2 regions of the Shimia sp. R9_1 genome follow, and region 1 is predicted to be linked to the other one. Evidence: riboswitches for the same ligand, from Rfam matches in the RefSeq annotation. Region 1 holds a riboswitch; the other holds the start of a gene.

What was found. Region 1 has a riboswitch for cobalamin ahead of J7399_RS17355 (DUF4198 domain-containing protein). Riboswitches for the same ligand answer to the same signal wherever they lie in the genome.
Region 2: another riboswitch for cobalamin. It lies ahead of nrdH (glutaredoxin-like protein NrdH); the one in region 1 lies ahead of J7399_RS17355 (DUF4198 domain-containing protein).

What each region holds. Positions count from the first base shown of each region.
Region 1 covers NZ_JAGHRN010000006.1:6,442-22,223, forward strand. Annotated here, with positions in the region: gene J7399_RS17295 (TRAP transporter small permease) at 1-179, shown strand, start outside; gene J7399_RS17300 (TRAP transporter large permease) at 176-1,489, shown strand; gene pobA (4-hydroxybenzoate 3-monooxygenase) at 1,571-2,740, shown strand; gene pcaC (4-carboxymuconolactone decarboxylase) at 2,785-3,192, shown strand; gene pcaH (protocatechuate 3,4-dioxygenase subunit beta) at 3,208-3,936, shown strand; gene pcaG (protocatechuate 3,4-dioxygenase subunit alpha) at 3,936-4,550, shown strand; gene J7399_RS17325 (3-keto-5-aminohexanoate cleavage protein) at 4,585-5,421, shown strand; gene J7399_RS17330 (3-carboxy-cis,cis-muconate cycloisomerase) at 5,451-6,509, shown strand; gene J7399_RS17335 (ABC transporter ATP-binding protein) at 6,538-7,194, opposite strand; gene cbiQ (cobalt ECF transporter T component CbiQ) at 7,191-7,973, opposite strand; gene J7399_RS17345 (cobalt ABC transporter permease) at 7,973-8,554, opposite strand; gene cbiM (cobalt transporter CbiM) at 8,551-9,162, opposite strand; gene J7399_RS17355 (DUF4198 domain-containing protein) at 9,169-9,954, opposite strand; cobalamin riboswitch at 10,086-10,286, opposite strand; gene J7399_RS17360 (LacI family DNA-binding transcriptional regulator) at 10,394-11,407, opposite strand; gene J7399_RS17365 (extracellular solute-binding protein) at 11,649-12,944, shown strand; gene J7399_RS17370 (ABC transporter permease subunit) at 13,017-13,898, shown strand; gene J7399_RS17375 (ABC transporter permease subunit) at 13,949-14,806, shown strand; gene ugpC (sn-glycerol-3-phosphate ABC transporter ATP-binding protein UgpC) at 14,818-15,782, shown strand, end outside.
Region 2 covers NZ_JAGHRN010000006.1:120,926-136,707, reverse strand. Annotated here, with positions in the region: gene J7399_RS17890 (UbiA family prenyltransferase) at 1-258, shown strand, start outside; gene J7399_RS17885 (GtrA family protein) at 255-674, shown strand; gene J7399_RS17880 (FAD-binding oxidoreductase) at 671-2,017, shown strand; gene J7399_RS17875 (SDR family oxidoreductase) at 2,014-2,757, shown strand; gene J7399_RS17870 (hypothetical protein) at 2,774-4,408, shown strand; gene J7399_RS17865 (oligosaccharide flippase family protein) at 4,415-5,872, shown strand; gene J7399_RS17860 (hypothetical protein) at 6,370-8,115, shown strand; gene J7399_RS17855 (NAD-dependent epimerase/dehydratase family protein) at 8,260-9,252, shown strand; gene J7399_RS17850 (exopolysaccharide transport family protein) at 9,600-11,771, shown strand; gene J7399_RS21215 (GMC family oxidoreductase) at 11,862-13,274, shown strand; gene J7399_RS17840 (hypothetical protein) at 13,271-13,696, shown strand; cobalamin riboswitch at 13,865-14,054, shown strand; gene nrdH (glutaredoxin-like protein NrdH) at 14,137-14,358, shown strand; gene nrdI (class Ib ribonucleoside-diphosphate reductase assembly flavoprotein NrdI) at 14,364-14,792, shown strand; gene nrdE (class 1b ribonucleoside-diphosphate reductase subunit alpha) at 14,774-15,782, shown strand, end outside.

The DNA of each region.
Region 1 (15,782 bases):
AGCTAAGCTATGGGGAAACAACCTTTATCCTGCAGTTTCCGATCTGGTGGGCCTACGGCTTGAGCTTCATCGCTGCGTGTGTCGCCTCAATCGTGAGCATCTATTGTGCGGCCATGCGCTTGATTGAAATGTTTGCAGGGCGAGACCATCTGCTCGGCTCCGAGGAGAGCGGTCAATGAGCATGCTAGAGATGGGTTATCTGTCCTTCCCTGTCCTCCTTTTGATGATTTTTCTGCGCGCGCCGATTGGCTTGGCTATGTTCTTGTGCGGTATAGGCGGCCTCTACTTTGCCATGGGCGGCACCAATATGTTCATGGCGCGCCTGAAAACAGAGACCTATTCCACCTTTTCCAGTTACTCACTGACAATTATCCCGATGTTTCTGCTCATGGGGCAGTTTGCGACGCTGTCTGGCATGTCCTCAGCGCTTTTCAAGGCTGCTGAAAGCTGGCTCGGCCATCGCAAAGGTGGGGTCGCAATGGCCGCGGTGGGCGCATGCGCTGGCTTTGGTGCGATATGTGGCTCTTCATTGGCCACAGCTGCCACGATGAGCCGCGTCGCCCTGCCAGAGTTGCGTCGATATGGCTACTCAGGCGGGTTCTCAACGGCGACTTTGGCTGCTGGAGGCACGCTGGGCATTCTGATACCGCCATCCGTGATCCTGGTGATTTACGCTATTCTGACCGAACAAAATATCGCCAAGCTCTTCTTGGCGGCTTTTGTCCCAGGCCTTTTGGCTGCGCTGGGATATATTGCGACCATATCAATTTATGTTCGGGTCAACCCTGATGCCGCTGGTACACGACCTGCTGTTCCATACGCAGAGCGCATGAAAGCACTGCTGGACGTTTGGCCCGTCCTGCTGATCTTCGCACTGGTTGTCGGAGGAATTTATCTCGGTTGGTTCACTCCAACAGAAGGTGCAGCGGTAGGTGCAGCAGGAACCGGTATCATTGCCTTGTTATCCGGCAGCCTCAGTTGGAAGATCTTTGTTGATAGCATCGTCGCGACGGCCACCAGTACGGCAATGATCTTCTTCATTATTTTGGGGGCCGCGCTTTACAATGGGTTTCTCGCGCTCACCCAAGTGCCGCAAGAGCTTTCAAACTGGGTGGTGAGTGTGGGCCTTAGTCCCTGGATGGTTTTGAGCCTGATCCTGGTTTTTTATTTGGTATTTGGCTGCCTCATGGACAGCCTCTCGATGATCCTTTTGACAATTCCAATCTTCTTTCCTGTGATCAGCGCCCTTGATTTCGGCATGAGCGCGGAACATGTCGCAATCTGGTTTGGGATCTTAGTTCTTATTGTCGTGGAAGTCGGATTGATCACCCCGCCTGTCGGAATGAACCTGTTTATCATCAACGCGATGGATCGAACCACGCCGATGATGGAAACCTACAGGTCCGTGCTTTGGTTTGTCTCCTCAGACATACTCCGCGTCATCTTGCTGGTGCTTTTTCCGACAATCACGCTGTTTCTGATACTTTAGTCAAAGGCGACAGGGCGGAACATCAATTTACTTTAACGCGATTGTTAACCAATATCTAAAGAAGGGGCAGGGAGGATAACGATGCGCACGCAGGTGACCATCATTGGAGGAGGACCGTCTGGGCTCTTGCTGGGGCAATTGCTTCATGGTGCCGGGATTGACACCGTGGTGCTTGAGCGACAGTCCAAAGCGCATGTCCTAAGCCGCATTCGCGCGGGTATTCTTGAAACTGGCACCGTCGCACTGATGCATAAGGCGGGCGTTGGTCAGCGGCTTGAAAAAGAGTGCTTTCGTCATGATGGCACCGTAATCTGCCATGGTGAGATGCAATTTGGCGTCAACTTCTCTGAACGCGCGGGCAAACACGTGGTGGTTTATGGGCAAACAGAGCTCACGCGCGACCTTTACGAAGCCCGAGAGCTTGCAAGTGCGAAAACCCTCTTCAATATTGAAAATGTCACTATTCAAGGCGCAGATACCGACACACCCTCGGTCAGCTATGAACAGGAGGGGCTTACACATACGATCAAATGTGACTTCATTGCGGGATGCGATGGCTTTCATGGGGTAAGCCGCACAACAATCCCTGCTCAGTTGAGGCGAGAATATGAAAAACTCTACCCTTTTGGCTGGCTTGGCGTTCTCTCGGAAACGCCGCCGGTCCATGATGAACTCATATATGCAGGGTCTGACCGCGGCTTTGCGCTGTGTTCCATGCGCAATGCCAACCTGAGCCGGTATTACATACAATGCTCCCTGACTGATCAGCCTGAAGATTGGAGCGATACAGCTTTTTGGGAAGAACTAAAGCGCCGGATACCAAACGAGTACGCAGATAGACTTGTGACGGGTGCATCCATTGAGAAATCTATCGCTCCTCTTCGTTCATTTGTGAGCGAACCGATGCGCTGGGGTAGGCTGTTTTTGTGTGGAGATGCCGCGCATATCGTACCACCCACAGGCGCGAAGGGGCTCAATTCTGCGATGGGAGATGTGCACTATCTCTTTAATGGATTTCAGCAGTTCTATCAGGAGGGCGACACCCGGGGTATCGATGAGTATTCTGCCAAAGCCTTGGCGCGTGTTTGGAAGGCTGAACGTTTCAGCTGGGCAACAACAAAGCTCTTGCACCGCTTTCCTGATGATAGCGATTTCGACCGAAAGATGCAGCAAGCTGATGTGGCGTTTCTGGCAGAAAATAGCGCGGCTCAGACCGTCTTTGCCCAGAACTATGTTGGGCTACCCTATTGAATTTGAGGTAAAATGCATGACGTTTTGGAGCAGGGAGGCCAGCTTTGGTGGACCGTTTTGAAGAAGGTATGAAAGTGCGGCGCAAAGTCTTGGGCGACGCCCATGTGGACCAAGCTGAGCAGGCCAAAACCGAATTCGACCATCCGTTTCAAACTCTCATTACTGAAGCCGCTTGGGGGCATGTTTGGGCATCCGGTCGCATATCAGACCGCGAACGGTCCATGCTTACATTGGCATTATTGGCTGCGCTGGGAAACTTCGATGAAATCCCCATGCATATCAGGGCGACGGCCAACACAGGCGCATCGAAAGAAGATGTTTTGGAAGTCTTTCAACATGTGGCGATTTACGCAGGGGTGCCACGTGCAAATCATGCTTTGAAGCTTGCAAAACAGACTTATGCTGAAATGGAAGGCGATCCACCTTTACCTATGCGCAGTATGAACGATTGAGCGAGGCCCAAACCCATGACCAAACCAGGGAGTTTCTATCAGAGGGATATGCAACGCCAACCTCCCGCGCGTGCAAAGGCGTACAAAACCAGTGTCAGCCGTTCGCCCAACTATCCTCGGATTGCTTTGGAAAATACGATTGGCGAAATGACCGGACCCGTCTTTGGGCATCATGATATCGGTCCGCTGGACAACGACCTGCTCCAAAATTTCGCACAAAATGGTGAAGTCCCACTTGGTGAAAGAATAATCCTGCATGGCCGAGTGCTCGATGAAAACGCCCGACCTGTATCAAACACTTTGGTTGAAATCTGGCAGGCAAATGCTGGCGGCCGGTATCGACACAAGAACGACCGCTATCTCGCATCACTTGATCCTAACTTTGGTGGCTGTGGCCGAACTCTAACTGATGAGAATGGGCACTATGCCTTTCGCACTTTAAAACCCGGTGCTTACCCTTGGCGCAATTGGGTTAACAGTTGGCGCCCGTCACATATTCATCTGTCGGTATTTGGCACAGGCTTTGCGCAACGTCTGGTTACACAGTGCTATTTTGAGGGTGATCCCCTGATCGCCAAATGCCCAATCGTAAATGCCGTTCCTGATCCGGAAGCGATTGAGCAACTGATTGCACCGCTCGACCTCAATGCGGCCATTCCTTTTGATTGCTTGGCCTATAAATTCGACGTGGTGCTACGAGGACAGCACTCTACGTTATTTGAAAATCGACTGGAGGGTAACTGATGGCGCAAAAACTACCCTACTTACAGGAAACGCCTTCTCAAACTGCTGGGCCCTATGTCCATATTGGCCTCGCGCCTCGCGCCACCGGCATTGAAATCTACAATAAAGATCTTGGGTCTGACATCGCTGGACCAAATGCCGAAGGGGAACGGATTAGAATAGAAGGCCACATCAAAGACGGCACTGGCGCGATAGTGAAAGACGCGCTTATCGAGGTCTGGCAAGCCAATGCAAACGGCAACTACGCGGGTTCTGACAGCGCCATAGAAGAAGGTTTTCGGGGATGGGGCAGGGCGGTTACCGATTTTGAAACTGGCCTGTGGCGTTTTGAGACCATCAAGCCCGGCCAGACGCGGGCCCCAAATGGCAGAGTTCAGGCTCCGCATATCAATCTCTGGATCGTAGCTCGAGGTATCAATCTGGGTCTGAATACTCGGCTGTATTTTGATGATGAAGAACAGGCCAACGCGGGTGATCCTACCCTCAATCTGATCGAACAGGAAGAACGCCGTGCCTCCCTACTTGCGACACGCGTTATTCAAGGCGATGCAGTGGTTTATAATTTTGACATAACGCTTCAAGGTGAGGGCGAAACAGTATTTTTTGACATTTAGGTATCGGGTGTGAGGAAAGAGGGAGGGAAACACGATGGGCAAACCCTGCATCATTTGCTGCGCCATAACGGGGTCCGTGGCACGTAAGGAGAACAATCCGGCAGTGCCGATCTCCATTGCAGAGCAAGTCGAGAGCACACAGGCAGCTTTTGAAGCGGGAGCGAGTATCGTTCATGTACATGTACGAAATAACGATCAAACACCCACTTCAGACCCGGATAAATTCGCGCGTTTTCAAGAAGAGATAAAAAAGCACTGTCCGGGGCTCATCATTCAGTTCTCCACCGGCGGGCGCTCCGGGGCCGACAAGGAACGTGGCGGCATGCTGCCCTTATCCCCAGATATGGCCTCACTTTCTGTCGGTTCTGTAAACTTCCCTACAAGGATTTACCCTAACGCGCCCGATCTGGTCGCCTGGCTTGCAGAAGAAATGAGACGCTACAAGGTGACACCAGAAATCGAAGCTTTTGACCTGAGCCACATCCTGCACGCGATCCGAATGAACGCTGAAGGCATGTTGCCCGGCAAGCTCTACGTACAGTTTGTGATGGGTGTAAAAAATGCCATGCCAGTCGATAAAGACGTGTTCGATTTCTACGTTGCAACCATGCAAAGCCGTGCGCCAAACGCGGAATGGTGCGCGGCCGGGATCGGAGCCAACCAGCTCGTGGTGAATGAATGGGCGATTGCCGCTGGCGGTCATACACGCACCGGTCTTGAAGACAATGTGCGCCTTGATCGCAACACGCTCGCGCCATCAAATGCAGCGTTGGTCACCCGCGCAGCAGAACTTTGTGAAAAATACCAACGCCCCGTCGCCACATGGCAACAAGCGCGCGAGATGCTGCAACTCACACCTGTGTTTGCGTAACAAGCTCGGGTCACTGGGAGACCTCAAACATGATTTTTCAGGATCAAGATCACTGGTTATTTGGACTCTTTGATGACCTCGAAACAGCCACTCTGCTTTCCGGTCAGACCAGTTTGGATCATATGCTTGCAGTAGAACGGGCTTACTCGACTGCTCTGTGCGCTAACGCCTTGGTTCCTGACAGCGCGGTTCAAGAGGCATGCGACGCTATAGATTCTTTTGTCCCTGATTGGTCGGTGCTCAAAGCTGGCACCGCGATTGACGGTGTTGTTGTACCTACGCTTGTCAAAGAATTGCGGTCTCAATTCCCTCAAAGGAGTCACGCCGCGCTGCATATCGGCATGACATCCCAAGACGTGGTGGACACCTCATTGATGATGACACTGGGCCGCCTTTGCGATCTCTTTGAGTACCGCCTTAATGAAATTGTTTCACTAGTCGATACGCTGGTATCAAAATTTGGAGATGCTCCTCTGATGGGGCGTACGCGCATGCAGGCAGCCCTGCCCATTTCCACAGAACATCGGCTGATGGAGTGGAGGGATGGATTGGCGGATTGCCTAAACCTTCTACACGCGCAGAAGTCCAATGGGTTTACTTTGCAGCTAGGGGGACCAGTCGGGGATCAAAGTAGCTTGGGAGATAAAGTCGATCAGATTTCGTTGCATATGGCAAAGGCACTAGGTCTAACCGTCCCAGGGCAGCCTTGGCATACTAATCGGAACAGCATTGTAGATTTCGCCAACCTGCTGTCCTGCATCTCTACAGCGCTCGGGAAGATTGGCCAGGACATCACACTGATGGCGCAGCAAGGTATTGAAGAAATTAAGGTTTCGGGTGGCGGCCGCTCCTCGGCAATGCCGCACAAACATAATCCGATACAAGCTGAGCTACTCGTAGTCTCTGCACAGTTTAACGCCACACAGATGTCGGGCATCCACTTGGCGGCATTGCATGAACAGGAACGTTCTGGTGTTTCTTGGACATTGGAATGGATGCTCTTGCCCAACATGGCTTTGGTCACCGGAAGCGCGCTTAAAACAGCGTCTGAGCTGTTAAAAAACGTTGAGCGAATAGGAGCCGCCTAACAGTATCCCCGTAACACGCGATGGCAGGTTAAGTGCGCAAGTCCACGAGTTGTCCTTCACGCAGCTCCAGCGTATCTGGAGCCAAGGCCTCGCGAAATGAGGGCGTATGGCTGACCAACAAAATTGCTTGCGGCAGCCCCTGAAGGATTTCCAGAAGCCGCGCTTCGTTCTTCGTATCCAGTGCATTTGTCGGCTCATCAAGAAGAAGCGCCTCAGGCTCCATTGCAAGCACCGTCGCCAAGGTTACCAAACGTTTCTCGCCTCCTGACAGCTTGTGCGTGATGCGATCGCGCAGATGCATCAGATCAAGGTCGGTGAGGACACGATCTACGATGGCAATTGCTTCGGATTTACTGCGCCCCAAATTGAGCGGCCCGAAGGCAATATCCTCAGCGACCGTGGGGCAAAATAGCTGGTCGTCAGGGTCTTGAAACACCATGCCAATGCGTTGGCGCACCTCATGGAAATCGGCCTCGACACTGCGCTCCTTACCGAAAATAGTGACGGTACCTGCGTCTGGCTTCTGAAGGCCAAGCGCAATGCGAAACAATGTGGATTTACCAGCACCATTCGCCCCAGCAATGGACAATCGCTCTCCAGGTTCAAGATGCAGTGAGGCACCACTCAGCACTGGAGCGTGGCCAGGGTATGCAAAGTGAATGTCGTCGAGCCTTAGGATCGTCATAGGTGGTCCAGAATGAGAAGGCCCGCACAAAGCGCGAACATCGAAACGGCAAAGAGGCGATCCCGCCGAGTCAGTGCGTAATCTTGTAGCAGGAAAAGCCGCCCTGAAAAGCCTCTGCACTTCATTGCCGAAAGGATACGCTCTGATCGTTCGATGGCCCGCACAAGCATCATACCTACCAGATAGCCAAAGCTTCGATATGTGTGCCAGTTGGTTCCCGGACGAAATCCGCGGATTTTCATGGCCCCTCGGAGCCGGAGATACTCCTCTCGCAGCACCTCAATATAGCGGATGGTGAACATCAAGAGATGAACCAAGACTTCAGGGCATCGCAAACGGTGGAGAGCATGCCCTAGGGTGACCGGCTCCATTGTCCCAACCAGAACCATGAGAGCAAGGATCACTGTGTTTGCTGTTAGTGCAATCTCTATTGCCTTCCAAAGCCCTTGCCAGCTCGCCGGAAAGCCAAAAACCGTGAACATCGCGTCGCCCGGCATTGAGAATGGCATTAGCACGAGCATGAATATGATGAAGCCGTCCATCATCGCCATGCGCTTTAAGGTTCGACGTTTGGGAAGGCCTGACAGAATAAGCAGGCATAGGGAGACCGAAAATGCAGCAACCAAAGTTGACAGTGTTTGCAAAGCGACGGTCACCACAGCAAAAAGACACACCGCTAGAATACGCATCCTAGGATCAAGCTCTGTGAGCTTGCCATAGAGACTGGCTCTGCCAGCCTCAGAGAGCGTTTTTGCTTGTGGTTCCAGTGCGTGCGCCATCAGCGCACCAACTTTTTGCGTGCGGCAATATAAAATCCGAGCCCAAACAAGCCGACAATATAGCCAATGCCTCCCAGAATGCTCTGAAAGTCATTGTGCTCACGATACGCGGCAATCTCGCGACGCAGGGGGCGCATCTCGTCCCTAACTGTCTGGGCAATAGCGGCGCGTTCTTCCTCAGAAAGCGAGGCAACGGTCACGCCGCTGATATTTGAGCCTGACAGGGCGGCTGGTGCTGGATCCACTATTTCTGCCGCAACCCCCAAAATCTCCGCGACTTCCTCGGTAGGCATGGTTACCTCAGCAATGTGGCCTGCACCAAGATCGGCAAAAAATGTATGCGCGACCGGGCTGCTTGGTGTGAACACAAAAAAACCATCTGCGTCAGTCATCGTGCGCCCCAATTCGGTGCCATCTGGACCAGTGACGACAACTTCTTGATCTTCAGCCATGTCACCGTTTGAAAAACCTAATTCTCCTTCGATCGCATCACCCGACGGGAACACTCCGGCAATCACCTTATGGGCCAGGGCAGGCAGCGGTGAAAGAACCAGCACACACATTAATATCAGCTTTTTCATGCGGCTCGCCCCTTCAAAAATAGCTCAGGCTTGACTTTGCGCGTGAGCAAGATCGCAAATCCCGTGAGAAAGGCCTCAACGACCATCACGGGAATATGGGCGAAAAACACGAGTTTCGCCGCGGGAATGAATTCCTCGCCTGAAAGTGCCAATGAAACCGCGACAAGTGCGGTTGTGGCCGCAATTGCAAAGGCCCCGCCGATCCCGCCCCAGATTGCCCCTTGAACAGGCGAGCCTCGGCCGATTAGGCGGCCAAACAACATCCAGGCTAATACCGCAGGAAACGCGATATTGACGGCGTTGATCCCGAGCACGGTTAAACCGCCAAAGCCAAAGAATACCGCTTGCAAAAGCAACCCTACAAAGAGGGCGGGAAATGCGGCCCAGCCGAGCAAGAGCCCGGCCAGACCGTTCAAAATCAAATGCACAGATGACGGGCCAATCGGGACATGAATCAGAGATGCCACAAAAAAGCTTGCCGACAACACGCCAGCAGCCGGAATGCGGTCAAGGTCCAGCGATTTTAGCCCCATCGCGATGCCGCCGACCGCTGCGAGTGCGCCGCCGATGACAACCGGATTGGACAAGGCTCCGTCAACAATGTGCATGAAGCGTTACTCCAGATCCCAAGCGCGGATCCAGATCACCGCATCCTGGCTCAGCTCTTTGCCCTCATGCTCGGTTGCCGGCCCAGAACCCAGAGCGGCAAAACCCCAGTAACCTGCTTTTGGCACACCGAAAGTGAAGTAGCCATTGTCGTCAGAGATCGCGACGATTGCGCCGCCTGGCAGAGGCGACGCAGTCGCTGCCTTGGCTCCGGTGCCTTCCAGATCTGGCTCCGCTGCCATATATTCGATCTCGATTTCAGCACCCGCCACCGGCTGACCTTCGCTCAGAACACGGCCCGTGAAGGTCGATCCCGCAATAATGTTGTACGGCTTGTTCAGGGGCAGGATCTCGGTTGCGAGCCCTTGGGGCTGATCCCAGTCGGTCGGCAGCTCGTTGCGGTTCAGATAGGTCTTGGTGATCTGCTGAATGTAGATATCCTCGGACTCTTCATAGTAAGGTGCGGGCACCGTCACAACGACATAGTCCCCCGAACGCTTTACCGGAACCGATCCCCAAAATGCTTTTGCGCTGTTGTTAGGACCGTCAAAGGTGGTCTCTTCAAGCGTACCCAAGAGATCCGTTTTCTCACCGTTGTGGATAACGAAAAATTCTTCAGGCTTGTCCAAGGTCATCACATGACCCGCTTCGTGTGGATGCCAGAAAATAAGCTTGACTGGAACGTCACCGGGGCGCTCAATCATCGTGTCTTCGGTGTATTCCAGAAGAAAATGCGCTTGCGCCATCGCAGGGATGGAAAGAGCAGCGGTGGCCGCCAAAAGCAGCTTTTTCATTTGTTTGGTCCTTATCACGTTGCGCCTTCCCCGGCGCATTTATTTTTGTGTGACTTCGGAGAGCACGGAGCCACTCAGCTTCCAAACCAAGTGGACCCGGCGCACACCCCGTCGCCGATAATGAACGCCCCTTCCAAGGGCGCATGTCCGGCAGGTCTCCTGACTTGCGGGTCAAAACACGATGCTGGCCTTCCCGGGAAACCCCAGTGGCGTTTTCAGCCGTGCTCGCCGCTTACAGTTGCGGGGGCAGTTGCAGATTTGGCACCGATATCGCCGCACTACATTCCCTATTGCTTCCGGGTTAACCCGGAACCGAACATGGCGCGTTCTTGCCAGATGCGGGGAGAGCGGGTCAATAACGGATTGCGACCTCAGCGGACACAATTGCGGAATCAAAGTAGATAAATATGAAACGGAATGGCGCGAGATTGCCCAAAAATTAGTGCGTGCCGCGTTCAACGACGCTGGGATCGACGTAGGCAGTCTCATCGTCTTTCGTGGGATCGGCGAGTCGGCGCTCCAAGAGCGCAATGATCTCGCGCACGGAGGCGTCAATGGGGTTGCGCACAGTGGTCAGGTCAAACATCGGCCACTTGGCCATGTCGATATCATCAAAGCCGACAATCGCCAATTCACCCGGAACCGCGCGCCCCAGTTCGCGTGCAGCCGCCAGAGCACCGATGGCGGAAGCGTCATTGGAGCAAACCAAGGCATCAATGACATTGGAAGCCAGCATCTCAAGCGCAATCTGGTGACCAGAATCCACGGTGTAGTCACTGAAAGCTTCACATCGCAGAGACAGCCCTGCTTCACCGAGGGCATCAAGCACGCCTTCTCGGCGGCCTTCAGCTGAATGAAAATCCTTTGGGCCTGCAATAAGTCCAAACCGTTTTCTCCCGCTGGCTATCAACCGCTCTGTTATCAGCCTGCTCCCAAGCGCATTGCGACAGCAGACGTTATCAACTCCGGATGCATCTACCGGCCGACCCGAGGAGATCATTGGTATGCCAAAGCGCGCGCAATGGGTGACGATGTCAGCAGACATGCTTCCCCCGCGCAGAATGAGAGCGTCCAGCGGGTAGCGCATGATTTCGTCAATGGCCGTGGCAGCACGTTTGCCGCCGCCATCGATCAGAACCGGCCATTTGTCGATCCCATTGAGCTCTCGTACCAGCTGGCTGACAAACATAGAGTCATAGGCGCTGCGCATATTTCCAACAAAGATGGCGACAAGGTGGGATCTGCCTCCCTGAAGCCCTGCAGCCAAGGCATTGGGTTGATACCCCATTCTCGCGGCCATCTGCAAAATCGCCCGACGCTTCGCGTTGTCCAGATATGCGCCTTCGGTAAATGCCCGGGACACAGCGGAACGAGACACTCCAACTGCATCTGCTACCGCTTGGGCGGTCACCCGGCGTGATTTGGGCCGCTCTTTGTCAACGCCATGATTCATCTCCGCTTGGTGCCTCCCGGGTGAAACTTAACAAAAACGCAAAATTCGCTTCACAGAACTGTCGCATATCTTCGCTACCTGAACACGTGTGCAGATATTGCACAACCCTCGCGCTGAGCAATCTGCAGGCGCACAGAATTTACACAGATCACCTTTGTCAGAGGGCAATGGGGGTCGGAAAACGCTGGTGAATCCAAACAGGGTTTACCGACTCAACTGGAGACCGATTGTGAAACATTTCATGACAAGCACGGCTGCGGCCGCATTCGCAATGGCGGCAAACTCTGCCTTTGCTGAAACTGAAATCACCTGGTGGCACGCTATGGGCGGTGCATTGGGCGAAACTGTGAATGCCATCGCCGAAGACTTCAACGCGTCTCAAGACGAATACAAAATCACCCCGGTTTTTAAAGGCACCTATGAAGAAGCCCTGACCGCAGGCATCGCCGCCTTCCGCGCTGGCGAACAGCCAAACATCCTTCAGGTGTTTGATGCTGGCGCCGCAACCGTCATCGGCGCCAAGGGCGCAACTGTTCCGGTTCAGGATCTGCTGACCGACAATGGTGTTGCTTTTGACATCAACGACTACATCTCCGGCGTGCGCTACTTCTATGCTGACGCCGACGACAAAATGATCGGCATGCCGTTCAACTCTTCTTCGCCAATCATGTACTACAACGTGCAGGCGTTTGAAAAAGCGGGTGTTGAGCCACCAAAAACCTGGGAAGAGTTTCAGACTGTCACAGCTCCGGCTCTGAAAGAGGCTGGCTATACCGCGCTGACGCAATCCCACCTGCCATGGATCTTCACCGAGAACTTCATGTCTCGTCACGATCTGCCGTTTGCCACCAACAACAACGGCTATGAAGGCGCTGAAGGCACCAAGATCCTCGTGAACAACGACGCGATCAAAGCCCACTTCACCGCTGTGACCGAATGGCAGGATGCGGGCTACTTTGAGTGGTTCGGCACCGGTTGGGGTGACAACGCAACCCCATTTGAAGAAGGCAAAGTTGGCATGTGGCTGGGCTCTTCCGGCTCTTTCGGCGGCCTGTCCAAGAAAGACCTGCCGTTTGATTTCTCCGCGACCTACCTGCCTTACTGGGAAGCTGTGACTGCCGAGCCAAAGCAAACCTTCATCGGCGGTGCATCTCTCTTCGCTATGGCTGGCCACGACGCGGCTGACAACGAAGCAACCGCGGCGTTTTTTGAATTCCTGACTCAGCCTGAGACGCAGTATTTCTGGCACCAGGAAACCGGTTATGTGCCGATCACAGAAGCAGCCTATGAAATGGCAAAAGCGGATGGCCACTATGACCGCGCGCCAGCTGCTGAGATTGGCATCAAACAGCTGTCCCTGCCAGCAGGTGACAACACCAAAGGCTATCGCATGGGTTTCTATGTGCAGATCCGTGACGTGATGAACCGCGAATACGGCCGCATCCTGACCGGCGAAACCACTGTGGAAGACGCCTTCGTAACCATCGAAAAAGAAGCCAACGATCTGCTTGCGAAATTCGCCAAGACCCAGAGCTAAGCTTCTCTTCCAGACAGATAATGGGCGGCCGCGCGAGATCGCGGCCGTCCCCTCTTTCAAAGGACACCTTCAATGAAACGCGCCGGTTTCACCACCAGATGGCTGCCGATCCTGCTGCTCTTGCCGCAGTTGATTATCATCGCCATCTTTTTCTATTGGCCAGCCGCCCACGCGGTGCAGTCATCATTCTATCTGCAAGATCCTTTTGGGTTTGGCTCAACCTTTGTAGGGGTCGACAACTATACGGACCTCGCAGGCAGCGGCGAATATCTGAAGATCGCGCGGTTCACGCTGGTATTCACGATACTGGTGACCTTTTTCTCGCTTGCCCTGGCGCTTTTGCTTGCGGTGAAGGCAGACAAAGTTCTGCGCGGAGCGCGCAGTTACCGAACGCTGCTGATGTGGGTCTACGCGGTTGCTCCCCCGGTTGCGGGCTTTGTCGGGCTGATCATGTTTGATCAGAGCTGGGGGCCGCTGACCGAGCTCGCGCGCAGCATCGGCTGGGATTTCAAACTGGGTGTGAATTTCAATGACACCGCAATTGCCATGGTAATCGTATCCGTCTGGAAACAGGTGCCGGTGAATTTCATTTTCTTCCTCTCAGGGCTGCAATCCATCCCGAAAGCCGTGCGTGAAGCCGCCCTGATCGACAACCGATCCGCCACCGGCCGTTTTTGGGAAGTCACCTTCCCACTGCTGGCACCAACCGGCTTCTTCCTCCTGATCATCAACATCACATACGCGCTGTTTGACACCTTCGGCATCGTCGACACGCTGGTGAAAGGGGAACCCGGTAACAACCCGATGACGCTGGTTTACAAAGTCTATGTGGATGGTTTCCGCGGCAACGACCTTGGCGGATCGTCCGCACAATCCGTCGTGCTCATGGTGCTTGTGCTGGCACTGACCATCTTCCAGTTCCGCTTGGTTGAGCGGCGCATTCACTACACATAAGGGCGCAAATCATGACAGATATCTCCCAAAGCCAGGCGCCCACGATGCCCATGCGCAAGTTCCGCATCCGCTGGAGCGATGTGGGCGATCACGCGGTACTGATCCTCGGCTCGCTCTTCATGCTGGTGCCTTTGCTGATCGTGCTGCAAACCACCACAACCACCGATGTCGCAACCATCAAAAACGGCCCCGAGCTGGTGATCGGAGATCAGTTTGGCGCCAATTTTGACAAGGCGATGTTTGAAGCGTCCGGTTTCTCTGGCGAGAACACCGGTATGTCGATGCTGAAAAACTCGCTGATCCTTGGCCTCGGCTTTGCCCTTGGCAAAATTGCGATTGGCATGATGGCGGCCTATGCGCTGGTCTACTTCCGGCTTCGGTTTGCTACCTTTGCCTTCTGGCTCATCTTCACGACGCTGCTTCTCCCACTCGAGGTACGCATTCTGCCGTCCTATGAGATTGCGCAAAAGCTCGGGTTGCTCAACAGCTATAGCGGTTTGATTGTGCCGCTGATCGCCTCAGCGACAGCGACCTTCTTCTTCCGTCAGTTTTTCCGTTCCGTGCCTGAAGAGCTGGTGGAGGCCGCGCGGATTGACGGAGCGGGGCCGGTGAAATTCTTCATCGATATCCTGGTGCCTCTCAGCCAAACGATGATCGCCGCCATGTTCATCATAATGTTTGTCTTTGGCTGGAACCAATACCTCTGGCCAACAATGATCACGACCGAAGAGCACATGTACACGCTGGTGCGCGGGATCAAACAGATCACCCAAGATCTCGAAGGCACCAATATTCCCGAGTACGGCCGCGCCAATATGCTCGCATTGATTGCGATCCTGCCGCCTGTGCTCGTGGTGATTTTCTTCCAAAGCTGGTTCGTCAAGGGCCTCACGGAATCTGACAAATAAGGACAAGAGAAATGGCTCAAGTCTCTCTGCAAAACATCCGCAAAATCTATCCTAACGGCTTTGAAGCCGTCACCCGCACCAGCTTTGACATCGCCGACGGTGAGTTTGTCGTGCTGGTTGGCCCTTCTGGCTGCGGCAAATCCACCTTGTTGCGCATGGTCGCCGGGCTGGAAGACATCTCCGAAGGCCACCTGTCGATCGGTGATCGCGTCGTGAATGACGTTGATCCTGCGGATCGCGACATCGCGATGGTGTTTCAGAACTATGCGCTCTATCCGCATATGACGGTTCGCAAAAACATCGGCTATGGCCTCAAAAACCGCAAAACGCCGGCTGAAGAGATTGAACGTAAAGTGGTCGAAGCGGCCAAGATGCTGAACCTTGAGCCGTATCTTGACCGCAAGCCAAGCCAGTTGTCCGGGGGGCAGCGTCAGCGTGTCGCCATGGGGCGCGCGGTGGTGCGTGATCCGGCGTTGTTCCTGTTTGATGAACCGCTTTCCAATCTCGACGCTAAATTGCGCAACCAAATGCGTATCGAAATCAAGGCGCTGCAACGTCGCCTTGGGGTCACCTCGATCTATGTAACCCACGATCAGGTCGAAGCCATGACTATGGCAGATCGGATTATCGTGTTAAACGAAGGTCAGATTGAGCAAATTGGCACCCCGGCGGATATCTACCATTCCCCCGCATCAACCTTTGTTGCAAGCTTCATGGGCGCGCCTCCGATGAACCTGATCAACGCTCGTCTGGAGGGAGGGCAAGTGCTTGTGAACGGCGGCACGCCACTGGCCAAAGCGCCGGGAGCAGGCGCTGTGACGTTGGGCATCCGCCCGGAAGATGTCGAACTCAACGCAGCAGGACCGCTGAATTTCCACGTCGACATCGTCGAAGAGCTCGGTGCGCACCGTCTCTTGCATGGTCAGTTGGCAGAGCAAAACTTTACTATTCACGTCAGCAAAGAAATCGCGGCAGC
Region 2 (15,782 bases), 110 kb from region 1:
ATGCTGGCTTCCGGCTATTGTTCGGTGGTGATCCTGGCGCTTTATGTCTCCAACTCCAATGTGGCGAGCCTATACTCGGAACCAAAGCTTCTTTGGTTGGTGTGCATGATGCTGCTTTATTGGATCAATCGCGTGGCCATCATCTCCTATCGCGGAGAGATGGATGACGATCCCATTGTTTTTGCTCTCAAAGATAAGGTGAGCCTGATTGTCTTTGCCGCCTGCGGCGCGGTGTTTCTGGCGAGTGCGCAGCTATGACACTGACGCAACTTGTCACCCGCTACAGCGCGTTTGCGGTGGTGGCGACCATCGCCAACCTTCTGACGCAGCGCCTGTCCTTGGCGTTTTATGAAGGCAGTTTGGGGGTGCCGCTGGCGATTTTTGTCGGCACGGTTGTCGGGCTGGTGGTGAAGTTTCACCTCGACAAGCGCTGGATCTTTTTTGATGCCTCCAAGGAGGCGCAGAGCCGGAAGTTTGGTCTCTACACCCTGATGGGGGTGATCACGACGGTGATTTTCTGGGGCTCGGAATATGGGTTCTGGTTGATCTGGCAGACGGATCTGATGCGGGAAGCGGGGGCCGTGCTCGGCCTGAGCGTCGGTTATTTCTGCAAGTATCATCTGGACAAGCGGTTTGTGTTTACCCCTGCGGCTGGCGTGGGGGGGCATGCATGATCAAGACGCAGACGCTCTCAGGCTGGGGACGCTGGCCGCAGCGCAAGTGCGCGACGGCGCCGCTTGATCCGGCAGGGTTTGACGCGCTGCCAGTGGCTGCGGGCAAGGGCATGATCGCGCGCGGCTTTGGCCGCTCTTATGGCGATATTGCCATGAACCCGGACCTCACATTGCTGGGCACAGCGCGCAATCGGATCCTGTCTTTTGATGAAGACACCGGCACGCTTGTGGCAGAAGCGGGGTTGAGCCTCACCGAAATTCTGGACGTGTTTGTACCGCGCGGCTGGTTTCCTGCGGTGACGCCGGGGACAAAATTTGTCTCGCTGGCGGGGCTGATCGCGGTGGATGCGCACGGCAAGAACCACCACAAGGTGGGCAGCTTTGGCGATCACGTTCTGTGGTTTGATCTTTATTGCGCGGACGGGCAGATCCGACGCTGTTCGCCTGAGGAGAACACCGCGCTGTTTCATGCCACGATTGGCGGCAATGGCTTGACGGGGCATATCCTGACGGTGTGCACCAAGCTGCTGTCGATCCCTTCGGGTTGGGTGCGGCAGACCACCCATGTGGCGGAAAACCTCGCTGACGCGATTGAGATTTTTGAGACCCACAACGATGTGACCTATTCCGTGGCCTGGATCGACTGTTTGGCCAAAGGCGCCCATCGTGGGCGCTCGCTGGTGTTTCTGGGAGAGCATGCTGCGCCTGAGGAATTGGCTGCGGCCCAGCGGGATCTGCCGTTTGATATCCCCCTGCGCAAAAAGCAGCGGATGCCGATGGATGCGCCGTCCTGGGCGCTGAACACCTACACCATTCGCGCTTTTAACCGGCTCTATCACAAGAAGAATTCTCAAAATCTCGCACCGCAGCTCGTTGACTATGACCGGTATTTCTATCCGCTGGATGCGATCCTTGAGTGGAACCGGCTTTATGGGCGCGGCGGGTTTGCGCAGTATCAATGTGCGCTGCCGCTGGCTGAGTCTGAGGCCGGGCTGACCAAGCTGTTGACCGCGATTTCCGATGCGGGGCTTGGCTCTTTCCTAGCGGTGCTGAAGCGGTTTGGCCCCGGCGCGCCGCAGCGCCCTCTGTCGTTTCCGATGGAAGGCTACACGCTGGCGCTTGATTTCCAGCTGTCGCCGCGCGCGCTGACCCTGATGACCGCGCTTGATGAGATCACAACGGAACATGGCGGGCGTCTTTATATGGCGAAGGACAGCCGCATGAGCCAGCCGATGCTTGAGGCAGGATATGCCGAGGGCTTGCCTGCGTTTCGTGATCTGCGCGCCCAATCCGGTGCGCGCGGGCTTTTTCAATCTATGCAATCCCAGAGGCTGAACCTGTGACACCTGCCGACACCCCCGCATTGATCCTTGGTGCCCGGTCCGGCATCGCCCGTGGCATTGCCGTCGCGCTGGCCAAGCGCGGGCATCCCATTATGCTGGCCGCGCGCAATGCGCAGCGGCTGGAGGCGGATGTCTCCGATATCTCTATCCGGCACAGCGTGGAGGTGTCCGCGCATGATTTTGATGTGCTGGATGTGGCGGGGCATCAGAGCTTTCTTGAAAGTCTGCCGATGAAGCCGGGCATCGTTATCTGCGCCATCGGTGTGCTGGGTGACCAGGAGGCGGATGCGGGGGACAGCGCGGCGACCCGGCTGATTGTTGAGAGCAATTTCCTCGCGCCGTGCCTGTTTCTGGAGCGGGTGGCGACGCAGATGTCCGCTTCAGGGCGGGGCGGGCATATTGTAGGCATAGGCTCTGTTGCCGGTGATCGCGGGCGGGCCAAAAACTATGTCTATGGCTCCGCCAAGGCGGGGTTTGCGGCCTATCTTTCCGGCCTGCGGCAGAAATATGCGGCCAGCAGTCTGCATGTGATGACGGTGAAGCCGGGTTTTGTGCGCACCGCGATGACGGAGGGGATGGATCTGCCCGGGCCGCTGACCACCGACGCAGAGCCATTCGCCGAGCGCGTTGTGGCGGCGATGGAGAAGGGCAAGCTTGTCTATTACGACATGCGCTGGCGCGCGCTGATGGGCGTGGTCACGCATCTGCCCGAACGTATTTTTATGAAGACCAAATTTTGAAGAGATCGGACGGCAGATGTATCAGCCACATAAATTCCAAGATTTTATACTGGCCTTCGGGCTGACCTGCATTGGGGCGGCGCTGGCGTGGTTTCTGTCTGGCGGTCTGCCGTTCATTGGCATTGATGATGCGGCGATCACCCGATCCTATGCTGAAAACGTCGCCAATGGGGCGGGGTATGTCTACAACGTGGGCGGCGAAAAGGTCGAAGGCTCCACCGCGTTTCTGTGGATGAGCATACTGACGGTGGCCTATAGTCTGACGCCCACGCCGGAGTTTCTGATCATCGGATTATGTGCGCTGTTTGCACTGGGCGCGGTCTATATCACGCTGCGTCTGGTGCGGGCGCTGACCGATTGGCTGGACGTGCCAACCGGACCGGCGCTGTGGACCATGGCGCTCTTCCTGATGGCCAGCCCGGGGTATTTCATGTGGTCGGTCTGGACCATGATGGAGCTGGCGCTGTGGTCTATGATGGTGATTTGGCTGGTGTTTCTGCTGGCCAAGCGGGTGGAGGACGACTTTGGCCCCGGCAACGGGCTGGGGCTGGTTCTGGCAGCCGCATTGATGCCCTTGGTGCGTCCTGAAGGTATTTTGGTGGCAGTGGGGCTGATCTGTCTGAGCTTTTTGCTCTCGCTGCGGTCCTGGCGCGTTCTGGGGCTGTCTGTCCTCGCGGCGGGCGGCTCCTTTGTGGCGGTCACCTTTTTCCGGCTGAGCTATTTTGGCCAGCCGTTCCCCAACACTTTTTATGCCAAGGTTTCCTCTGACCGGCTGCAGGGGCTGGCGGACGGGATGAAATATCTCTTTGATTTCCTGCTGCGCAGCCCATTCACGGATATTTTGGTGATGATCTGGCTGGGGCTGACCTTTTGGGCGCTGTTTGAGGCGCGGCACAGCCGCCCCGGCACGCGCGCGCTGATCGTCGCAGCCGCGGCCATTTTTGGCCTGCTGATGACCTATGCGGCGCTTGGTGGCGATCACTTTGTGCTCTGGCGGTTCTATCAGCCGGTGGCCCCGTTGCTGCCAATTGCGCTGGCGCTTCTGGTTGCTTTGGGGGCTGGGATGCCCTCCACAACCCTTGGTGCGGCGAAGGTGGCCGGCGCGGTTGCTGCGCTTGGCATCATGTTGATTGGCTGGGGGCAATATTACCAATCACGCTTTGATATCCGCAAAGAATATGTGCTGGTGGAGCAGGGGCTCGATTTTGGCGCGTTCCTGAATGAGGTGGAGCCGCGCCCCTCAATTGGTGTGGGTCCGGCCGGCGGCATTGCGCTGGCGTATGACGGCCACATCTATGATCTGCTTGGGCTGAACTGGGTTGAGATGGCGCATGCCAATCCCGTGAAGATCGGGATGCGCAACCACGCGAGTTTTGACAAGCCGACATTCTGGAAGCACCAGCCGGATGTGCTTGCCGCCTTCAACCGGGCCTGCACAAAAGATCAGGGGCTGGCGTTCTGGTCACATGCGGACAGCGCGTTTGACGGGCTGTATTCGGATGCGGATTTTCGGGCGGCCTATGTGCCGGTCGCCTTTCGAAACACGACCCAATGCTGGCCAAGTTTCGCGCGGCATGAGTGGTTGGCAAAAGCGACCCCAAGTGATGCGATCCTGGTCTATGATTGGGCAGATGTGATCAAGCTGGACTGATCCGCTATGGGCTCTGAAAACGGCAACACCGGCCATTCCACCAAGGGATTTTTTGTCAACGTCGGCTCGCTTGTGTCTGCGCGCCTGTTTCTGGCGTTGTCGCAGATTTTGGTTTTGCCGGTGGTGGCGCGTTATCTCACGGTGGATGAGTTTGCCCTGATTGCCATGGCGATGTCTCTGATCGTCTTTTGCAGCGTTTTGAGCGATGCGGGGCTTGGGCGGTCGTTGATCCGGACGCCGGAGTATGACCATGACGAATGGGTCAGTGTGTTCTGGCTGCTTGTGATGGTGGGGGGCGGTTTGATGGCTATCATTCTGCTGGCCGCGCCGCTTTGGGCGTCATTTTTTGAGCAGCCTGAGCTGGTGAAGATCATCGCGGCGCTGTCGGTGGTGCCTCTGATGCAGGCCATTGCCGCCACGCCCAACGCAGAGATCGAGCGGCGGGAAAATTACACAGGCATTGCCAAGGTGCAGACCATCACCACGGTGTTTAGCCTTGGCGCGGTGGTGATACTTGCGGTGCTCGGCGCCGGTGTCTGGGCGCTTGTCGCGCAACAGCTGGCGCTGGCCGGGGTCAGATTGGCCGGTATTCTGTACCTGTCCGAGTTTCGCCCCACGCGGGTATTCCGCCCCGCTCTGGTGAGGCCGCACCTTGAGTTTGCCCGAAATGCTTTGATTGTGTCGGCCATTTCGGCTGTCAAAGCGCAGTCAGCGGTGATGAGTATCGGGAAGTTCAACGGGGAGGCGGCACTGGGTCTGTTCTCCATGAGCGCTCGATTTTCCAAATTGCCTCAGTTTGGGCTCGTTGGACCAGCGTCCACGATTGTTTACGTTCGTATGGCGAAGGCTCAGCATGATCCCAAGCGGCTGGTCGACATCTATCTCAGCGCGATGAACCTGATGGCGACGGTTCTGTTTCCCATTCTGGCCGTGACAGCGGCTGCGGGGACGGCGGTGTTTACCGTGGTGCTCTCAGATGATTGGGCGCAGGTTGCACCGATTTTTGCCTTGTCGATTGCAGGGCTGACATTTGAGGCAATTGCGGTGGTTTTACTGTCCTGTATTTTCCGGGCGACCAATCGCACCGACTTGCATGTGCGCCTTATGACGGAATCCGCGGTCCTCTATACGGTTATGGTACTCTGCGCCGCTGCATTCTCGGATGTGCTCGGCGTGGCGACGGTGATCACGGTCTGGGGGCTGGTCATTGTGCCGCGTGGTTGGATTTTGGCGCAGAAAATCGTGCCGATCAGCCTGGCAGATTGCGTCAATGCGATCGCCGCGCCGCTTCTGCTTTCGGTAGGTCTGGTCTGCGCCCATATTGGGCTGCGTACACTCTGGGAGCCGGGTCATGTTGTGGAAATTCTATTGTCCGGGGGGCTGCTTGTGGTGGGACTTGGCGGCACCATTTTGATGCGCCGCAAGACACTTCTGGAAGCGATTGGGACGTTCAAACAGGCCTGAAAAAGTCAATTTGCGCAGCTTTTGTGCAGCGGTGTTTTTTCAAGGCATGAAATGCGCGGAAACGGGTGATCGCCATATTTGACTGGCAAAAATGATGGGAAGACGGTAAGAAATAGTATATTCTTTAACGTGTATTTTTCTGCATTTGTTCAATTTTGTTTTTTGTTTTGAGGAGTTGGCGACGCATGTGCGGGCACATGGCTGTTGTGGTCCCTAAGGGGCATCTGTTTGAATATTGAAAATCCGGAATTCAGTCAGATGATTTGGGGGGTAGCGGAGTTGTAATTTTGGGTGTTCACGCAATTTTGCATGCGGGAAAGCAACACTCGAGCTATCATCAACCAAAGACAAAACAACATGTATGCATATGATATTTGGTCGAATATTCTGATTATATATTGCTGAATTTCTTTTGGGGGTGCGGTTATTGGGATGCCGCCTGAAGACGAAGCATTTGGTCGTCCGTTATTTTCTTGGGCGATCCAAGGAAGTGAATTGTGTTTGGAAGTTTAGAAGAAAATACTGCGCGGCCCGGTCGGGATGACACCAAATCGCACCTGCTGCGACTTCTGGGAATTGGCCTGATTTCGTTTGTGATGGCGATGCTCACCCGGGTGGGGCTGATCAACCATCCTCTGATCTATGATGAGCTTTATCAGTATTTGCCCTCGGTGAGTTGGCAGGAAAATCAGACCTTCACGGTGCTTGACGGGATCTATGACCGTGCCGCCCGGTTTTCGCAGTTCATAGCTTTCAGTTTTGACGTGATTGGTGAGCAATCGGCCTTTTCGGCGCGGCTGATTCCGTCGGTGATCCCGGGCGCGCTGTTGGTGGCGCTTATTGTGTCTTGGGCTTATCACGTTAGCGGGCGCGTCGCGGCGCTGATTGCGCTGTGCTTTTTACTGTTTTGGCCCAACGGCATTGAGGTTTCCCAGTACATCCGGTTCTACTCCGCCCAAGGTGTGCTTTTTGTGGCGGGCGCCTTGCTGGTTTACACCGCGCTGACGGAGATTTCTTCTGTGATCTGGCGCGCGGCGGCGCTGGTTGCGGCGGCTGTTGCGTTCCTTGTGGCGCTGGATTTGCAGATGCTGACCGCGCTTGGCGTCGGGGCGATCCTGCTGTGGGTGCTGGTGGTTTATATGCCTGGCTGGCTGCGCCGGTACCCCATGCTTTGGTGGCTCAATGGTGCTATCGTGCTTGGCCTGGCGATCTTCTTTCTCAGCGGTGTGGCGTCGGAGGAAATCAACTGGCTTTGGACCACTTACAACTGGGAACCTTGGCCGCATGTGGATGATACGACGTTTTATCACCGCAATTTCCGCGACAATTACCCGACCTTCTGGACGCTGTTTCCGGTGATTGCGCTGATTGCGCTGCGGGCCAATTTTATGCCGGCCTCGTTTTGTCTCGCGCTTTTTGTCACCACCTTTCTGCTGCAGTCGTTTGGCGGTCTGAAAAACATTCGCTACCTCTATCCGACGATGCCGTTTTTCTTTGTTTTATGGGGCATTGGCTTGCAGGCGGTGCTGCCGGTGTTTTGGCGTTTCCTGAAGACCAGCGCGACGGAGGCGTCGGGCAATTTTGTGCCAGCAGTGCTGAAAAAGCCTCTGGCATTTGCGGTTTTGGGGATCAGCGCGGGCTTTTTGATCTTTGCCAATCCCGCCCTGCCACGCAGCGCCAAGCTGATCCTGGGCCAAGATGAGAACATGCTGCTGGGTAAGACGCGCTGGCAGTGGGAAGGCGCGGAGGCGTTTTTGACACCCTGGCTGGCGGACAATCCTTTGATTGTCACGGACGAGGAGATGCGGGCTGTGGAATGGCTGGGGGACTTTGATCTCGCTTACAACAAGCCCAGATTCTCCGAGCTGCTTTATAGCGTCAGTCCTGATGCACCGCCTTTTTCGGTGGATCGGCGCACCGGACGGCCGTTGATTGGAGACTATGCTGATTTCCGTCTGGTGGTGTTTTGCCATCCCGTAGGTGTTTTTGTCACAAACGAGGCGGGTGCTCGCAATGGCAATATTTTGCGTCTGCTGCAGGAGGCGCGGAGCGCGGATTTGAGTGTGTCGCTGCAGACCGGCCGGGGGATGGCGATGGTTGGCTGGCGGCACAAAGCGCATATGGAGCTGCCGGAAGACTGTCGCAAGGTTCCGAATTTTGGTGATCCGTCTGCGGCCGGTCGGATTCTGTCTGGTGAATCCGTGCCGTGGAGTGTCGCGTCGTCCACAGTTCGGACACATTGAGAAGGGGATATTCTGTCGGCCAAAAGCGTGACTGCTTTCCATATTTGAGGACAAGGTTCACGAAACTGCGCCGCAGGTCGTTTAAGTTTTGGGGCAGATATTACGGATCTGCTTTTGAGAATTGATTTTTAGGAGTGCGAATTTATGAGCTCGGAGCCAATTTATCTCGTCACAGGTGCCGCGGGTTTTGTGGGAGAGCATCTCGTGCGGCACCTGAAAGGCGCTGGTGTCAAAGTGCGGGCGATGGTGCGCAAGCCCGCGCAGGCGGAGGCGTTAAAATCTCTGGTAGATGAGGTGGTTGTCGCGGATCTCGCGCAACCTGAAAGCCTGCCTGCGGCCGTGGAAGGGGTGGCTGGCATCTATCATCTGGCGAGTATTTTCCGGCAAGAAGGGCTGCCGGATGAGACTTTCTATGACATCAATGCCGAGGGCACGCGGCGCATTTTTGAAGCGGCGATTGCGGCCGGGGTGCCGCGCATCATTCATTGCTCCACCAACGGTGTGCACAGTGACATTGATCACCCTCCGGCAACCGAAGACTACCCCTTCAAGCCCGGCGATATCTATCAGGAAACCAAGCTTGCCGGTGAGGAGATCGCCTCAGAGTATTTTGCGGATGGTCGTATGGCTGGCGTTGTGCTGCGGCCGACGATGATTTGGGGGCCGGGCGATGACCGGACGCTCAAAATGTTCCGCATGATCCAAAAAGGGCGTTTCTTCTTTGTCGGTGATGGCGGCACGCTGCACCATTGGGTTGATGTGCGCGATTTGGCGGCGGCGTTCCGGCAGGCGATGGAAAGCGACGTCAACAATGAGGCTTTCCTGATTGGCGGGCGAGAATATGTGTCATTGCGCAATATCGCAAACGAGATCGCCGATCAGCTGGGCAAACCCAAACCAAGTTTGCGTGTGCCGGTTGGGCCTATGATGCTTTTGGCGCATGCCACGGAAATTGTCTGCAAGCCCTTGGGAATTGAGCCGCCGATTTTTCGGCGCCGCGTCGGATTCTTTATCAAAAATCGCGCATATGACATTTCAAAAGCGCATCGCATTCTCAATTTCCAACCCAAGCAGGATATTGCAGGGGAAATTGCAGATATTATCGAGGCTTACAAGAGTGATGGAAAATTGGCCTAAGGTCATTGAATTTAAGATTGCCGCCCAATTTGCGCCTGATTTTTCTGTTAATATTTCAATTATGAAGAAAGGATAGTGACGTTTAAACCACATGCTTTGTCGATATTGCCCGGTGTTAACCAGCTTAACGTAATTTTATTGTAGGAAAGTTGCGTGCATTGCTTAGCATAAAATTGATTTTGCGGTTTGAAGCCGAAGTTTAATAATACCACTGGGGAAGGGGTAAACGCTCGGTAAGTCTATGAGATTTCGAAATACTGTCGGGAAGAACCGCGACTCGACGGAATACAAATGAGTTTCTTTGAATACCAATGAATAGAGTTCTTTCACCTGATAGAAAGTTGGAGATGCGTCTGCCCAAAGCTGCGACATCTGCTCCGAAAATGCTGGAATTTTCCGATGTTATTCGCGCGTTGCGGCATCGGATTGCGCTTGTGCTTGCCACGGGCGTACTTTGTCTGGGGGGCGCGGTTTACTACCTGTCGTCCATCACGCCGACCTATAGTTCCGGCGGCCAGCTTTTGTTGGGTGGGCAGGGGCTCAGTGAACAGAACTCTTTTGATCTTGTGGAAGCTCAGGTGCTGAGCAACGCGGTGATCGAGGGGGAGATCGCGATTATGCGGTCCAATGAAATCCTCATCAACGTGGTGCAGAAGCTCAATCTGGATGAGGATCCGGAATTCAATCCAAGTTTGCGTGAAAAGCAGGTGCCCAATCCGGTGGTGACCTGGCTCAAGGATACAGCCAAAACCATTCTGGGCCGAGGCGAGAGCGCAGCGGATGATGAGGTGGTTGTTGTTGAAACAGCCTCCAATACAGCGGTTTTGGAGGCGGCCTCTCTGAACGAGCAGACCCTCGGTGAATATGGCACCTCAGTCGGCATTTTGCGCAAGGGTCTGTCCATTCGTCAGCAGGGTACCTCGTTTCTGATGGCGGTTCAGGCCACGTCGGAGAGCCCACAAAAGGCGGCGGCGATTTCCAACACGGTGATGACGGAATATATTCGCGTGCTTGCGGATAAACGGTTCCAGACGGCAAGCCGTTTCACCGGCTGGCTGGAGGGTCGGGTTGAGGAGCTTGCGAGCAACCTTGAAGAATCCGAGCGTGCCGTTTTGGAGCTGCGCAGCGTCATGGAGGCGGATGCTGACAATGGTGCCCGTCTGGATCAGCAGATGCAGGAGTTCACCACCAAGCTGGTGAACGCGCGGGCGGAGCTGGCGCAGGCAGAGGCGCAGGTGCGTCGGGCGACGCTGGTGAATGAGCAGGATGGCCCGCTGGCGACCGCGAATATTCTTTCCAATGATGCGATTTTTGAGTTCCGTCGGGCGCTGGTGGATCTGCGCCGCGAAGAGGCAGAGGCCTCACTGAGCTTTTCAGATGAGTCCGCGCGGATGGATTCAATCCGCCGTGCGATTTCCAAGACCGAGGCTGAGCTGGCCAATGAGGTTGAGAACCTGATTTTGCAGCTCAACAACCGGGTGGAGACACTGCGGCTCAACGTGCGCACGCTGGAGACCAGCCTGCGCAGCTTTGAAGGGTTGAACCTTGAGCGGTCGCGCCAGCTGATCGAGATGAACCAGCTGCAGCGTGTGGCCGACATCAACCGCCGTGTGTATGAGGACTTCCTGGGGCGGTATCGCGAAATCAGTGAGTTTCAGGAAATTCCGATCTCCGATGCGAAGATCATCCGTTATGCCTCACCACCCAGCAGCCCGTCTCACCCGCGCAAGAAAGTGGCGGCGATCCTGGCGCTGGTTGGCGGGCTTTCGCTGGGGGCGGCTTTGGCCTTCATGCTGGAGTGGCGGCCCAGACGGCTCTCTGAGCCGAGGCAGGTGTCGCGCGCAACTGGATTGCCGGTGTTTGGCAACACCCCCCGCTTGAAGAAGATCCGCTCGGCTGAGAAGCTGGTTGCACAGCTTTCCAACGATGAGGCCTTTGCGCAGGCGGCGCTGAAGCTGGCGGATAACATCAATCTGCACAGCGAACGATCGCTGAGGTCTCTGTTTGTGACCTCCTATGATGCCAACCAGAGCCGGACCAACACTGCGATCTTGCTGGCCTGGGCCAATGCGCAACGGGGTCGAAAATGTGTGCTGGTCGACGGAGATTTCCGCACCGCACAGCTGACGGATAGTTTTGGTCTGAATGAACAGGCGAACTTCTTGTCCGCCATTCACAGCGACAAGCCTTTGAGTGAATGTCTGGTGGTGACGGATACGGCGGATGGATTTGACTGTATCGGCGCGGAAGTATCGGCGGCGGATCCCTCTGTGCTTTACAGCTCTGAGCGGATGCAGGACATGATTGCCCTGCTGCGCAAGGTCTATGATGTGGTCATCATTGATGCGCCCAGTCTGGAGGACAGCTCCAACAGCTTTGCCGGTTTGAATTCGCGTGATCTGGGAATCTTCACGATTGAGACCAATAAGATGACGCGCGATGGCATGAACCGCAGCCTGAACATGTTGAGAGATATGGATCTGGGCGGCGCGGGCATTGTCCTGAATGGGGCCAAGTGAAGCGCAAAGCTGAGTGGCGGATGCCTGGGTGCATCGGCCACTTCGCTGTGCCCCGCGTGACATGTGTTTTGATCCAGACATAGGTGCCGTGTGAAACCGATTTCCGCCGCAGATGCTCAGAAGACATCCTGGGACGTGATCCTGGTTGGGACGAGCTTTGCCTCCTGTTTTTTCGCCTACAAGCTGAAAGGGCGCGGCCTGAGGGTTCTGTTTCTGGAGCGTGGTCCGTTTATTGATCATGACACCCAGCTGGAAACCCGCGTTCCGCACCCAACAGGCGGTGTGGCGCAGGAAAACAGCTCTGGCCAGCGCAAGGACTGGACCGTGCGGCACCAGTTTGGCGGCTGCTCAAACTGTTGGTGGGGGAACACGCCGCGCCTGCAGCCGAGCGATTTTGAGCTGTTTTCAAGATATGGCGTGGCGCAAGACTGGCCGGTGTCTTACGGCGACATAGAGCCTTACATGGTGGAAGCCGAGTATCTGATGGATATCGCCGGTTCCGATGAGGCGGGATATGCGCCCCGGAGTGCCCCGTTTCCGTTTCCGCCGCATGCGCCAACGCGGGCGGAGCGCAAGCTGTTTGCCCAAGAGCCTAGCTGGCAACCGATGCCCTGCGCGCGTTCCAATGGGGGGCGTCGCACCACCTGTTGTGTGTCTGGCGCCTGTAACCTGTGTCCGGTGGATGCGAAGTTCACGATCCTCAATTCTCTGGAGCTGTTTGAGGATGAAGGGTTTCATTATCTGCTGGATGCGGAGTGCCGCACTGTGGAGACTGCTGCGGGTCTCGCCACCGGTGTTGTGGCGCAGACAGCCGAGCTGGGGCCGATCACCTTACGGGCGGATTTTGTCGGGCTTGGGGCCAACCCGATCTTCAATTCGGCAATACTGCTGAGATCAGGCATTGGCTCTGATCTGGTGGGGCGTGGGTTGCATGAACAGGTGGGGCAGTTTGTTTGGGTGAACATTCCGTTTGACAACTATTATGGCGGCACTTCGCTGACCGGGATGGGATACGGATTTTACGATGGGGAGTTTCGTCGCGAGGCGGCGTCTGTCCTCATTGAAAGCTGGAATGCACCGCCGTCTTTGCGCCTTGAGAAAGGAAAATGGCTGCAACGCCTGAAGTTGAAGCTGGTGGCCGAAGATTTGCCGCAGGAGCAGAACCGCGTCGTGTTGAAAGACGACGCGCCGACGATTTTGTGGTCCGGGCACAGCGCCTATGCCTATGCTGGCCTTGCGCGGGCGCGTGAGCGTGTGTCCTCACTGATCCCATTTGACCATGAGATTGTCGGGATAGGGGGCATTGAGCCGACGGAAGCGCATATTATCGGAGGCACCCCCATGGGTACGGGCAGCAAAACCGGTGTGGTGGACAAAAACCTGCGGGTCTTTGGTGTCTCCAATTTGGCCTGTCTTGGGGCTGGGACCTTCACGACCGGGGCGGCTGCGAACCCGACGCTCACGCTGTCGGCGCTGTCGCTTTATGCGGGAGAGCAGCTATGAGTTTGAGGCGGCGCGCGTTTCTGGTGGGGGCAGCCGGTCTGGCGGGGGCGGTTCTGGTGCCTTTGACGCTGGGCGGCACCACGTCATTCCTGCGACGCACGCTGAAGGATCACTTTGGCCCTGAGGCTCTGGAGCTGGCGGGCATTGACGATTTTGTTGACGAGTTCGCCGCCTTGGCCGGAGAGGATGACCCGGCAAAGAAGATCGCGGCGGAGATGTACTTTGGCTGGCATGGGGATCGTGTGAAAATGATCGGCCCGGCCAAGGCGATACAGGAGCGGTTTCTTTTCACCATCCTGCACCGGAGCAACATCATCGCGGTTCAGCAAGGCCGCGCGACAGAGTTTGAATACGGGTCCGTTGATCCTTGGTCACCGGTGTGCGGGCTCTATCTTTCCTCCTTCGCGGATGAAACGCTTTAGGTGAAACGCCGGTGTGCGGCTGGCCATTTTTCTGAGGGTGATGAGATCTTGCGCCGGGATGGCGGTGATGTGGATATCTTGGGCAGATATCCACAGAAACTTTGCATCCATCAACAATAAATCGAAGTCACAATGCCGCTATATATTGACACTATGTGGTGATCACACCCTATATAGGGGTGCTTCGGTTCTTTCGATTCCTGTCGAAGGCTAAGAGGGAAGCCGGTGAAATTCCGGCGCTGCCCCCGCAACTGTAAGCGGATAGCAAGGCTGAATATGCCACTGGGGGCATCCTCGGGAAGGCCAGCCAAGCGTTGATCCGCGAGTCAGGAGACCTGCCGAAAGTGCAAAATGATGACCACGAACGGAGGGTTCGGGGGCGCGTAAGAGGTGGTGCTGCCACTCTGCGTCCTCGGCTTTGACAAAAAGAAAGAGGACAGATGAGCATCATCGTTTATTCCAAACCCGCTTGTGTACAATGCACCGCAACCACACGTGCGCTGGACGCCAAAGGCATCAGCTATGATGTGGTTGATCTGACGCAAGATGACAGCGCGCTGAGCCATGTGACCGAGCTGGGCTATCGTCAGGCGCCAGTGGTTGTGGCGGGTGCGGATCACTGGTCGGGCTTTCGCCCTGACATGATCGCTCAGCTGGCCTAAGGGAGGTGAGCCGCCAATTTCCGGCGCTTGTCTACTATTCCTCAAAATCGGGCAACACCCACCGGTTTGTGACGCGGCTCGGTATTGAAGCCGCGCGCATCTCGGAGGATCCCGACGCGCCGCTCCCTGACCCCAAAGAAGCCTTTGTTCTGATCTGTCCGACCTATGCGGACGGGCAGGGGCGGGGGGCTGTGCCCAAACAGGTGATCCGTTTTCTCAACGACGCCACCAAACGCGCCCACCTTGTTGGGGTGATTGCCACCGGCAATCGCAACTTTGGCGCCACCTACGGGTTGGCCGGGCGCGTCATCGCCGAAAAATGCAACGTCCCGCTGCTCTACACCTTCGAGCTGGCTGGCACCGAAACTGATATTTCCCGCGTCCGTGCGGGGCTGGAAAAGATTGGGAGACCGCTATGCTCGACAGCACAGTGAACGAGCAGGACTATCACGCACTCAACGCGATGCTGAATCTGTATGACGCGGATGGCAACATCCGCTTTGACGCGGATCGCATGGCGGCGCGTCAGTATTTCCTGCAGCATGTGAACCAGAACACCGTTTTCTTCCACTCGCTGGATGAAAAGCTCGGCTATCTGGTGAGCGAAGGCTACTATGAAGAAGCGGTTCTGGATCAATATTCCAAGAACTTCATGCGGGCGATCTGGGAAGCGGCCTATGCCAAGAAATTCCGGTTCCCGACCTTCCTCGGCGCCTTCAAATATTACACCTCCTACACGCTGAAAACCCGCGACGGGCAGCGCTTCTTGGAGCGCTATGAGGACCGTGTGGTGATGACCTCTCTGGCGCTGGCGCGCGGGGATGAGGATCAGGCCATGGCCTTTATGGAAGAGATTCTGGAGGGCCGTTTCCAGCCGGCCACGCCGACCTTCCTGAACGCCGGTAAAGCTTCCCGTGGCGAGCTGATCTCCTGCTTCCTGCTGCGTCTTGAGGACAATATGGAAAGCATCGGCCGCGGCATCAACTCGGCACTGCAACTCTCCAAGCGCGGCGGTGGTGTGGCGCTCTTACTGACCAACATCCGCGAGCATGGTGCGCCGATCAAAGGCATTGAAAACCAGTCCTCGGGCGTGATCCCGGTGATGAAGCTGCTCGAAGACAGCTTTTCTTACGCCAACCAGCTGGGCGCACGTCAGGGCGCAGGCGCGGTCTATCTGAACGCGCACCACCCCGACATCATGCGCTTTCTGGACACCAAGCGTGAAAACGCCGACGAGAAAATCCGCATCAAGACGCTGTCGCTGGGCGTGGTGATCCCCGACATCACCTTTGAACTCGCCAAGAAAAACGCCGATATGTATCTCTTCTCTCCGCATGACGTGGAGAAAGTTTATGGCGTGCCGTTCTCTGAAATCTCGGTGACTGAGAAATACAATGAGATGGTCGAGGACAAGCGCATCCGCA